Regions from separate parts of the Pseudomonas bambusae genome, predicted to be linked through region 3. Evidence: predicted binding sites of a transcription regulator. Region 3 holds the regulator's gene; each other region holds the start of a gene.
The links. The regulator FliA, encoded in region 3, starts transcription of late flagellar genes. The targets are predictions, from matches to a motif close to CTAAAGTTTNNNNNNNNNNNGCCGNTAA.

Region 1 (3,958 bases), 160 kb from region 3:
TAAAAATTGCATCCCTTCTTTCCCACAACGGAAGACGTAATCACTGACAAACAACAAACACACCTAAACATTTAATATCGGCACAAACAATATATAATATTACTTCTTGGTTTTTCATTTGTGCCAAGGGACATCAGGCCGGGGCATTACCCGGGCCGATGATCGGGAAGCTTACGGTGTCAACCGTGGAGCGCGCCGCTACCGGGTTTATACCCGAGCCGCAACCCGCCCCAATGCCGTCCTTTGACGATGATCGGCACAGAAAGATCGTGCATCAGCTCGCCGGTGTCGCGGGTGTAGGTTTGCAAGAGCATGGGCTGTTGATGGCTGCCGCAGCGAATGCCAGTGCGATCGTCGAATTTACGCTTGGTGCGGTTGTGCACCGTGTCGGCGGCAGGATCGCCGGTGAGGGGTTGGCTGAACGCCAGATTGTGCGTCGGGACGTAACCCTGCTGGGTGCAGGCGATGGCGAACACCAGGCCTTCGTGCCGGGTCAGCAACGGCTCCTGGATGGAAGGCAAGACCTGGTCGGTGTAGCGGTCAAACCGGGTCTGGAATTTGGGCGGCGACGTGTTGGCAATGGGCTGGTAATGACGATCGAACAGGTCATCTAGGCTGACACGGTGCTGGTCGATGTCCTGCTCGAAGCGACGGGCAATCTCACTGGCCCCTTCACGAGCGAGGTCGTAGATGCGCTGGTGATAGTCTTCCAGACCCACCTCCGCCAGCCGCTCGCTGATGGTCTCGGCCTGGCCCTCCATCTGCACGGCAGATTTAGCCAATTGACGGGTCTGGTCGTCGCTGATCGCCAGGTCGCTGCGCATTTGTTCAATGGCCACGAACAGGCTGCTCAATTGCCCTTGATTGTTCTCCGCGCCCGAGGCGATCTCGCTGACCTGCCCTTCCACCCCGGCGGCCAACTGCGCAATGCTCGCCAATTGACGGCCCGTGGTTTCCACCTGCCCGACGCCGCTGTCCAGGTCCCCCGCCAACTGGCGAATCTGTTCGACCACTTGCGCGGTGCGCTGCTGGATGTCGGCGACCATCTCCCCGACTTCGCCGGTGGCGGTGGCCGTTCGGCCCGCCAGCCCACGCACTTCGTCGGCCACGACGGCGAAACCGCGCCCGTGCTCACCGGCCCGAGCGGCTTCGATGGCAGCATTGAGCGCCAGCAGATTGGTCTGGCTGGCAATTGACTGAATGACCGACGTCACCCGTTGAATGTCTTCGCTGCGTTGACTCAGGGCTTCGATCAATTGACGGCTGCTGTCGGCGCGCTCGCTGAGCTGATGCATCAAAGCGATGGAGGCGTTAAGTACGATCAGCCCGGCGTCGCTGCTTTGCCGCACTTCACTGGCCGCGCCCAACGCTTGCTGGCTGAGGGACGACGTGGCGCGCTCAGTGGCGATCATCACGTCAGCGCTGCTGACGATCTGCTCGGCGGCATCGACCTGGGATTGCAGCTTGCTTGCCAGTTGCTTGACCGAAAACGCCACCGCCGCCGCTGACAGGGCGTTGTGACTGGTGCTGCGGGACAGGTCGCGGGTCAGGCGCTCCAGGGCATCGTCGGGCTGGCCAGCAGGCTCAACGATTGTTCGGGCAGGGATAAAGCGCGGCAACCAGAGGGTCAGCAAGCCGAGGGGCAGGCACACATAGACTGACAGTTCGCCCCACGCCATGGCGGCAAACAGCAGACATAACGCAAGACTTTGCAGGCAAAGCCCCAGCAAGCGGGGATTTGCAGCTGGCAATACGCTCGCCGCCGATTGTGCGGGTAACGAACGCGACCCGGTGCCCATGCCATTAGCCGTCATATCCTTGACCCACCCTGCTTATCATTATTTTGAAAGCATTAAACGTCAGATGGCGGCCATGCGCCATGAGTCATTAGTGGTAGTCGGTCGGATTTTTGTCCGCTTCATCCGGGGGGATCAGAATCACAAATCGCAGGCGACAAAAAGCCCGACGGCCTCGCAAGGCAATCGGGCTTTGAACCACAGCGGGCGGGTCAGGCCTGGCGCTGGTGGCGGTCGATCTGCTCGTGGCGTTCCTGAGCTTCGATGCAGTATTTGGTGGTCGGGCTGATCAGCAGGCGCTTCAGACCGATAGGCTCACCACTGTCATCGCACCAACCGAACGTGTCTTCGGCGATACGGGTCAACGCCATTTCCAGCTGTGGAAGCATGCGCTGATCGCGGTCGATCACGTTGACCAGCCAGTGACGCTCTTCTTCGACGGAAGCGGCATCAGCGGGATCAGCCGGGGTGTCCAGGCTTTCGATAGCGATACGGCTCTGCTCGATGCGCTCGTGGATTTCCACTTTCATGGCTTGCAGCAGCTCGATGAAGAATGCGTGTTGCTCCGCGTTCATGTAGTCATCGGCCGGCATCGCCAGCAACTTTTCCTTGGTCATTGATTTCTCTATAAAAAAACGTGCATTAGGGCGAATCAAGGGAGCGCCTTGGCCCGATCGTAAAGGTCGCGAGTCACCAGCGCCGTCGTCTCCAAGCGCACCCGGCACTCAATTTACGAGGGGCGGCAGTCTAAGGCCGGGTTTCGTACTCGGCAACATAATTGAACAAGATTCGCTCAACAACCCCCCAAATCCCCGGTGGCGTTAAGCCAAACCGGTGTTTCAACCTGTGTCTGCCATGACAAGCTCATCGGATTCGGCACCGTTATCGCGAGCAAGCTCACTCCTACAGGCACGGGTAACCCTGTAGGAGTGAGCTTGCTCGCGATGGCGTCCGGCCTGCCAACACCGGCTTTCTGGACGCTGTCTGACAGGCCATCGGCCGTTCGGTTCAAACCGGCAGAAAAACGAAAAGGGCCCCTCTGCGGGCCCTTTTCACGTTCATCAAACGACTGGCATCACGACATCAGCGTTTGAGCTTGCGTTTGTTGCGGTACTGGTCGATGACCACCGCGACGACGATGATCAGGCCTTTGATGATGTCTTGCACATAGGCATCGACGCCGACGAAGGTGAAGCCGCTGGCCATGACGCCCAGGATCAGCGCGCCGATCACAGTACCCGTAATCCGCCCAACGCCCCCGGCCAGGCTGGTGCCGCCGATCACGGCGGCGGCAATCGCGTCCAGCTCATACGACACGCCCATGCCCGCCTGCCCAGTCGCAGCCCGCGCCGACGCGACCACACCCGCCAACCCCGCCAGCAGACCGGCGATGCTGTAGACGATCACCAGGTGACGCTTGACGTTGATCCCGGAGGTGCGCGCCGCCTGCATGTTGCCGCCGATGGCGTAGGTGTATTTGCCGTATTTGGTGTAGCGCAGGGCGATGTGGAAGATCACCGCCACCACCAGAAAGATGATCACGGGCATCGCGCCCTGACCGATGGCGGTGTAGGAATCGTTGAGCATGCTCACGGGCTGGCCGCCGGTGTAGAAGCGTGCCAGGCCACGGGCCGACACCATCATGCCGAGGGTGGCGATGAACGGCGGAATCCCGGTGATGGCGATGATGCTGCCGTTGATCGCCCCGGCCAACAGCCCCACCCCCAATCCGGCGATGACCGGTATCCACACCGGCAGGTCGGTCAGTGAAGGAAATACAGCGCGGGTGTAATCGGAGGATTGCGCGAGACTGGCCGCGATCATCGCCGTCAACGCCAGCACCGAGCCGGACGACAGGTCGATGCCTGTGGTGATGATCACCTGGGTCACGCCTATCGCGATCATCCCGATGATCGACACCTGCAGGATCATCAGCACCAGTCGCTGGGAGTTCATCAGAAAGCTCTGATCCCGTACGACCCAGCCGAAGATTTCAAAGATCAGGCCGATGCCGATCAGCACCAGAAAGATGCTCAGCTCGGTAGGCATCCGGCGTTTGTGCTTGGTCGGCGCCACGGCGGGTTTGTTTTCCAGGATCGCGTTCATCTTCATGTGTGCCTCTTATTCTTGTCAGGACCCACGATGGGCCATTGGCCTTCAAT
Region 2 (3,958 bases), 380 kb from region 3:
TGCCGTTGGTGCTGACGGGCAATGTTCGCGGCGAAGTACAGGCCCAAACCGGTGCTGCCGCTGCTCTGATTGATGCCAAGCACGTAGTCGGTCTGTTTCTCGATCATGTGTTCGGGGAAGCCCGGGCCATCGTCGTTGACGCTGATGACCAGTTGCTCGCCCACCTGCCCCGCCGTGATCAACACCGCCTTGCGGGCATAGCGAATCGCGTTGATCACCACGTTCGACACCACCGAGCCGATCAGCTCGCGGTCGAAAAAACCCGGCAGGCCAAAGTCATCGACTTCATACCGTGCCACGATGCCACGGCTGGCGAGGACTTCCTGGTGAAACGCCAGTTGTGCTTCGATGAAGTCGTCCAACTCGTGATAATCCGGGCGCAACGGCAGTTGATTAACGCCCAGTTTGTACAGGCCCAGCAGTTGCACGAGCATGCCGTTGAGGTGCGCGAATTCGTAGTCGATCACGCCCTGTTCCGGCGTGCCGCGATGGGCCTCGGGCAGTTGCTTGACCCATTGCCCGTGGGCCTGGATCAGCGACGCCAGGGAGTTCTTCATGTCGTGCACGGTGGAGGCGATCACCATGGAAAAATCCAGCCCCGAATCCTCGTCCGTCATTCGCCAAACGCCTTGAGTCGCAGTTTCTGATACCGCTCGTATCGCGGGTCGGTCTCGGGCATCTTGCCCACCATTTTCAGACTGTTCTGACACTCCTTGAGGCTGGCCGCGTCGAGGTTCTGCACGCCCATGTGCAACAGCGACTGGGCCATGTTCAACGCGATACTGATGTTCTTGGGTTGCAGCGCCAGCCCCTGACGGAACAAGTCCTGAGCCTCGCCCAGCTTGCCCGCGCGATAACTGCGAATGCCTTGCATGTTCAGATCGATCGCCGCCTTGCCCGCACCGAGGATTTCCGGGTCGTCGGTCTGCCTGGCGATGTTCTGCATGACAGCCGGATCGTCGCCGTAGATTTCCGCGCAGCTTTTCAAGATCCCGGCACCGGCCGCTTCCTGTCCCAGTTGCTTGAGCTGTGACGCAACGGCCAACGCCGCATCGGCGCTGAGAAAATGCTCCATGCCGTCGAGCCGTTCCATGGCCTGCGCGGTCAATTTGGCCGCCATTTCCGGATCGGAACTCGCGACACTGGTGGCCTTCATCAAACGCGCCCGCACTTGCAGACCGGCGTCGTTGGTGTGCTCCTTGGCGACGTCGCCCAGGGTCTGGTTGATTTCCACGCGGGTCCGCGCGTCGAAGCCCCGCTCGGCGCCCTTGCTGATCAGCGCCTGCGCAAGACCGAGGTTGGTTTCGGGGTCCTTGAAGCGAGAAAACTGACCTTGCGACACCGCCTGGCGGAACGCACGGGAGGCGCCGTCAAAGTCCTGATTCTCCAACGACAGCTTGCCCAGCAAACGCTGACGGCGCACGGCATAGGGCGACAGGCGCACGGCTTCTTCGAGCATTTTCTGCGCACGACGATTATCGCCGCTGGCAATCAGCACATCCGCCAAACCGTCGAACAGCACCGGCATCGCATTAAAGGTACGAATCGCTTCTTCATAGACCGTTTGCGCTTCGGCATTGCGATTGCGCTTGAACAGCAGCTTGCCCAACGCAGAATACGCCCAGGGTTGCGGGCGGTCAGCGAGGATGGACTTGAGGAACGCTTCCAGCGGCTCCTGCTGGTTCAGGTCGCGCAGTGCGTCGGCCTTGTAGCGCAGGCACAACGGCGCGAAACGCGGGTCCTGTTTGGTCAGGTTGACGCAGGCCGCCAGCACTTCAGCGGGCTTGCCACGGTCGAGGGCCTGGAGGATTGGCTTGAGCAGGGTCTTGCGCTGGACGATTTTTTCCAGACGCTGCGCCAGGCTGGCGCGGTTGAACGGCTTGGTCAGATACGCGTCAGGCTCCCATTCCAGCGCGCTCATGACCATTGCTTGACTGTTTTCAGCGGTGACCATGACGAACACGCTTTCATGGCTGATCAGCCGGTCGGTCATCAGGTCTTCCAGCACCTGCTGGCCATTTTTCTTGCCGTCACCCAAGTTGAAGTCGTGCAGGATAAAGTCATAGCGCTTCTGCGAGCAGGCCTTGATCGCCTGTTCGCCATTGTCTGCGGTGTCCACTTCCTTGACGCCCAACTCGCGCAGCATTGACCTGACCGAGCTGCGAAAATCGGAGAAATCATCGACGATCAGAAAGGTTTTTTGGTTCCAGGCCAGCATCGAGATTCCTGTAGCGGGAGATAAATCAGCTCAGAGGCAGCCTCACAAGCATCAACGTCGAAGCACCCTTAACGTGGCGCAGATAATAGCCAACATCAAATTGCCATCAAGCTATTTCACAGGGGCGTCGCCAACTTGCCGTAGGGCAGGAGAGCCCTCGCTTCGGTTATCGGCGGCACCCAAGTAAAGCTTAGGTGACACCCGCGATAAAAAGCGACCCTTCCATGACAATGATGCTGGGTGAAACGAATGCATTTGTGACGCAGGTCGTATGCTTTAAAGCACGCGAGCGTGAAGAAAAGAGTCGGGATAATGGATCCAAACTCGGCCAATTTCGGAGAACGTAAAGTTTCGGCTAGATGTTACCGGATATGTAAAGTCCCTTCCCTCTCCGCCGATACGCTTGGAAGACGGTGACCCAACCGCGTCTCTTCCTCTCGCCTGAGTATTCCTTCATGTCCTGGCTGACCAACCTGAAACTCAAGTCCAAGCTGTTGCTCGCGTTTAGCCTGTGTGCCCTGATCACTGTGGTGGTGGGTGTGCTAGGCCAGAACGGCATTTCTCGTCTGTACGATTTGTTCAAAGGCACTGTTGAAAACAGCATGCTGTCGGTCACCAAGGTCGATTCGGTGAAGGCCAACGTGATTGCCACCAACCGCGACTTCTTCAAGATCATCGCCCTCAGCGCGCTGAAGGCCAGCCCCGAGGAAGTCAACGCGGTCATTCAGTCGCTCAAGGAAAACCAGGCGCAGGCAGACACCGACTTCGCGATCTATCGCAAGACCCCTATGGAAGATGACGAAAAGGCAGCGGGCGATGACTTTACTCGCGACTGGCCCGCCTACATGTCGGCGGTTCAAAGCACGCTGAGCGTCATTCAGAGCGGAGACGTCGAACAGGGCGCGAAACTGGCGGCCAGTAACGTCACCCCGACCTACCGCAAAACCATGGGCGAGCTGAAAATCATCATCGAATCCAACGCTCGCCAGGCTCAAGAGTCGGCCCAGGCAGGCGTGGAAACCGACAGTCAGGTGACGTGGCTGTTGACCATCGGTTCGCTGATCGCGGTCATTTGCGCCATTTCACTGGGGTTGATCGTGACGCGCATGATCACTCGCCCTATTTATCAATCGGTGGAAAGCGCCTCCCATGTGGCCAACGGCAACCTGACCCACGTCATCGCCTCCGGCGGCCAGGACGAGACCGGGCAACTGCTCAGGGCGCTGTCGACGATGCAGGGCAGCCTCAAGGGCACCGTGCAACAGATCGCCAGTGCTTCGGATCAACTGGCCTCGGCTGCGGAAGAACTGACCGCTGTGACCGACGACAGCACCCGAGGGCTGCAACGTCAGAACGACGAAATCCAGCAGGCTGCAACGGCCGTGAACCAGATGACCGCCGCCGTCGAAGAAGTCGCCCGCAACGCCGCCAGCGCTTCGCAGGTCTCGACCCAGACGGCCGACGACGCGGTCAAGGGCCAGCAGCAAGTGCAGCAAGCGGTGACTGCGATGAACACCATGACCGTGGAAATCAACGATTCGACCCAACGCGTCGAGGCACTGGCCGGGCAGATTCGTGACATCACCAAAGTGCTGGACGTGATTCGTGGCATTGCCGAACAGACCAACCTGCTAGCCCTCAACGCGGCCATCGAAGCGGCCCGCGCCGGTGAGCAAGGCCGCGGTTTTGCCGTGGTCGCCGACGAAGTCCGCGCCCTCGCCGCCCGCACACAAGCCTCTA
Region 3 (3,958 bases):
CAGCACCGATTTCGCGGCGCATGAAGCGGCCCCAATCGACGCTCAACGCCTTGGCGTCGGCGCTCAGGCCGTTCATCAGCGGTGTGCTCTGCTCCACCAGGTCCATCGTGCGGTTGGCCGCGCCTTCAGTGAGGCGGACAACGTACGACAGACGTTCGGTGGCATCCGTGATCTGCGACACTTCCTCGGCTTGCGGCATGTGCGGGTCAATCTGGAAATTGACGATTGCACTGTGCAGCTCGCGCGTCAGCTTGCCCACTTCCTGATACAGGCCGCGGTCCCGGGTCTGATTAAGCTCATGGATAAGTTGCACGGCGTCGCCGAACTTGCCTTTTTCGAGGCTGGCGACCAGTTCTTGTGCGTGTTTCTTCAGGGTCGACTCGAAGTCACCCATTGTCGAATCTTTGGAATCCATAGCGCCCTCACAGCGGACATCAGGAATTGACGCGCTCGAATATCTTCTCGATTTTTTCTTTGAGCACCTGAGCCGTGAAAGGCTTGACCACGTAACCGTTCACGCCCGCCTGAGCGGCTTCGATGATCTGCTCGCGCTTGGCTTCGGCGGTCACCATCAACACAGGCAGGTGACGCAGACGTTCGTCGGCACGCACCTGACGCAGCAGGTCGATGCCGGACATGCCAGGCATGTTCCAGTCGGTCACCAGAAAGTCAAAAGCACCGCTCTGCAGCATCGGCAATGCGGTGGTACCGTCATCTGCTTCGGCCGTGTTGGTGAACCCAAGGTCACGCAACAGGTTTTTTATGATCCGCCGCATCGTTGAAAAGTCATCAACGATGAGGATTTTCATGTTCTTGTCCAATTCGACCTCCAAGCAGTCTTTAACGCGCCCAGTGCCTGGACGCGCGTTCAATCAATACCGGCAACATCGCTCCACCGGTCACACGAAAACGAGGGGGCCTTTCGAAGAAACACGTGATGAGCGCCACGGAAAAAGTCCGAAGACCTGATCCCAGCGGCTCCTGCCTTGTCCCTTTTGCTTCCCACACAACGCCTTGCACAGCCGGCCTTACCACCCAAAACGCAGGCATCTTTGTGAAAAGACGGGCCCGCGTCAATGCGTCAACGCGCGCGCCATTCTCCCAACCGGCCCCGCAGACGTGCGGCGCACTGGCTATGCAGCTGGCTGACACGGGATTCGCTGACCCCCAAGACCTCCCCGATCTCTTTGAGGTTCAGCTCTTCGTCGTAGTACAACGCCAGCACCAGGCGCTCACGCTCGGGCAGGTTGGCGATGGCGTCCGCCAGCGCGCTCTGGAAACGTTCATCTTCCAGATCCCGCGACGGTTCGAGCGACTGGCTCGCGCCGTCCTCGTGCAACCCTTCATGCTCGCCGTCCTGCAACAGGTCGTCGAAGCTGAACAAGCGGCTGCCCAAGGTATCGTTCAGAATCCCGTAGTAATCGTCGAGACTCAATTGAAGTTCGGCCGCAACCTCGTGATCTTTAGCGTCGCGACCGGTTTTCGCTTCAATTGCACGAATCGCGTCACTGACCATGCGCGTATTGCGGTGGACCGAGCGTGGCGCCCAGTCCCCCTTGCGCACTTCATCGAGCATCGCGCCGCGAATACGAATGCCGGCGTACGTCTCGAAACTCGCACCCTTGGTGGAATCGTATTTGGTCGACACTTCGAGCAGGCCGATCATGCCGGCCTGGATCAGATCCTCGACCTGCACGCTGGCCGGCAGACGCGCCAGCAAGTGGTAGGCGATGCGCTTGACCAAAGGGGCATAGCGCTCGATCAGCTCATACTGAGAATCTTTGGACGATTTGCTGTACATGCGATAGCCACTTGCAGTCATGACACAGGCCCTGCACTGGTCTGATGAACCAGGCGCTCAACGAAAAATTCAAGGTGGCCTCGCGGGTTCGCCGGCAATGGCCAGGTATCGACCTTCTGCGCGATGGCCTTGAACGCCAGCGCGCATTTGGAACGTGGAAACGCTTCGTACACCGCACGCTGCTTCTGCACGGCCTTGCGCACGCATTCGTCGTACGGCACGGCGCCGACGTATTGCAGGGCCACGTCGAGGAAGCGGTCGGTGACCTTGGTCAGCTTGGCGAACAGGTTGCGGCCTTCCTGAGGGCTCTGCGCCATGTTAGCCAGCACGCGGAAACGGTTCATGCCGTAGTCGCGGTTCAGCAGTTTGATCAGCGCGTAGGCGTCGGTGATCGAGGTCGGTTCATCGCAGACCACCAACAGCACTTCCTGCGCGGCGCGCACGAAGCTGACCACCGATTCGCCGATCCCGGCAGCGGTGTCGATCACCAGCACGTCCAGGTTGTCGCCGATGTCGCTGAACGCCTGAATCAGACCCGCGTGTTGCGCAGGGCTCAGGTGAACCATGGTCTGGGTGCCCGACGCCGCAGGCACGATGCGCACACCGCCCGGGCCCTGCAACAGAACATCGCGCAGCTCGCAGCGTCCTTCAATGACGTCCGCCAAGGTGCGTTTAGGGGTCAGTCCCAACAATACGTCAACGTTGGCGAGACCCAGATCGGCGTCCAGCAACATGACGCGACGTCCCAGCTCAGCCAGGGCCAGCGAGAGGTTCACTGACACGTTGGTCTTGCCGACGCCACCTTTGCCACCGGTCACCGCGATAACCTGTACGGGATGCATGCTGCCCATGTTAATTTTTTACCTTGTCTTGCTTAGACCAAAGCCACATTTCGGGCTGCACGTTCACTGCGTGAACAATGCTTGGCAGACCATCGATGCAGGTATATTCCACTGTCATTTTCCTTACCTAGCCCGCGCGCTTGCCGGGGCTGTGATAAAGATCCGCAAACATATCCGCCATCGCTTCCTCGCTAGGCTCCTCCTGCATCTGAACGCTGACAGCCCTGCTGACCAACTGATGCCGACGTGGCAGATGCAGATCATCCGGAATGCGCGGGCCATCGGTGAGATAGGCCACGGGCAATTCATGTGTCACCGCCAGGCTCAGCACTTCGCCGAGGCTGGCGGTTTCGTCGAGCTTGGTCAGGATGCACCCGGCCAAACCGCAACGCTTATAACTGTGGTACGCCGCCGTCAGCACCTGCTTCTGGCTGGTGGTGGCGAGCACCAGGTAATTGCGCGCCTTGATCCCGCGACCGGCCAGACTCTCCAGTTGCAGGCGCAGGGCCGGATCACTGGCTTGCAGGCCGGCGGTGTCAATCAACACCACACGCTTGCGCAGCAACGGCTCCAGCGCCTGAGCCAGCGATTGACCGGGGTCAACGTGGGTCACCGGCACATTCAGGATGCGGCCCAGCGTCTTGAGCTGTTCCTGCGCCCCGATGCGGAAGCTGTCCATGCTCACCAGCGCGATGTTTTGTGCGCCGTACTTCAACACGTAACGCGCCGCCAGCTTGGCCAGCGTTGTGGTCTTGCCCATGCCTGCCGGGCCGACCATCGCAATCACACCGCCCTCTTCCAGCGGCTCGACATCCGGGGTGACGATCATGCGCGCCAGGTGCGCCAGCAACATGCGCCAGGCGTGGGGCTGATCGTCGGTGTCCGGCACCATCGCCAGCAGGTCACGGGACAGAGGCCCCGACAGACCGACGCGTTGCAGACGGCGCCACAGGTTCGCCTGTTGCGGGCGGCTGCCTTGCAGTTGGTTCCAGGCCAGCGAACCCAGCTGGACTTCCAGCAGTTCACGCAGGCCATTCAATTCAGAGCGCATCGAGTCGTACGCACGCTGGCTGATGCCCGGCTCGACCGATTGACGCTCGGCGCGTTCAGCACGATCAGCCGCAATGGCCGCGTGGATCGACGGGCGAAAGGGTTCGTCCAGCGTCGGTTCGATCTGTTTGCTGTCGTCCATGGCCACGCCGGTGAACAGCTGGCGATTGGCGACGGTGTCCAGTTCGCTGCGATGGGTCAGCTCGGCCTGAGCGGTTACGATGCGCGATTGGGTCTTGCGCAGTTCGTCTTCCAGCTCGATGTT

Region 1: a site for FliA is predicted at 1,864-1,891, ahead of AAEO81_RS22260 (methyl-accepting chemotaxis protein). Genes of this name have one in related genera too.
Region 2: a site for FliA is predicted at 2,592-2,619, ahead of AAEO81_RS23195 (methyl-accepting chemotaxis protein). Genes of this name have one in related genera too.

What each region holds. Positions count from the first base shown of each region.
Region 1 covers NZ_CP151650.1:4,883,767-4,887,724, forward strand. Annotated here, with positions in the region: gene AAEO81_RS22260 (methyl-accepting chemotaxis protein) at 180-1,679, opposite strand; gene AAEO81_RS22265 (TraR/DksA C4-type zinc finger protein) at 2,009-2,413, opposite strand; gene AAEO81_RS22270 (ABC transporter permease) at 2,880-3,902, opposite strand; gene AAEO81_RS22275 (sugar ABC transporter ATP-binding protein) at 3,954-3,958, opposite strand, start outside.
Region 2 covers NZ_CP151650.1:5,103,132-5,107,089, forward strand. Annotated here, with positions in the region: gene AAEO81_RS23185 (HAMP domain-containing sensor histidine kinase) at 1-617, opposite strand, end outside; gene AAEO81_RS23190 (response regulator) at 614-2,218, opposite strand; gene AAEO81_RS23195 (methyl-accepting chemotaxis protein) at 2,674-3,958, shown strand, end outside.
Region 3 covers NZ_CP151650.1:4,721,198-4,725,155, forward strand. Annotated here, with positions in the region: gene AAEO81_RS21530 (protein phosphatase CheZ) at 1-415, opposite strand, end outside; gene AAEO81_RS21535 (chemotaxis response regulator CheY) at 435-809, opposite strand; gene fliA (RNA polymerase sigma factor FliA) at 1,082-1,822, opposite strand; gene fleN (flagellar synthesis regulator FleN) at 1,819-2,652, opposite strand; gene flhF (flagellar biosynthesis protein FlhF) at 2,771-3,958, opposite strand, start outside.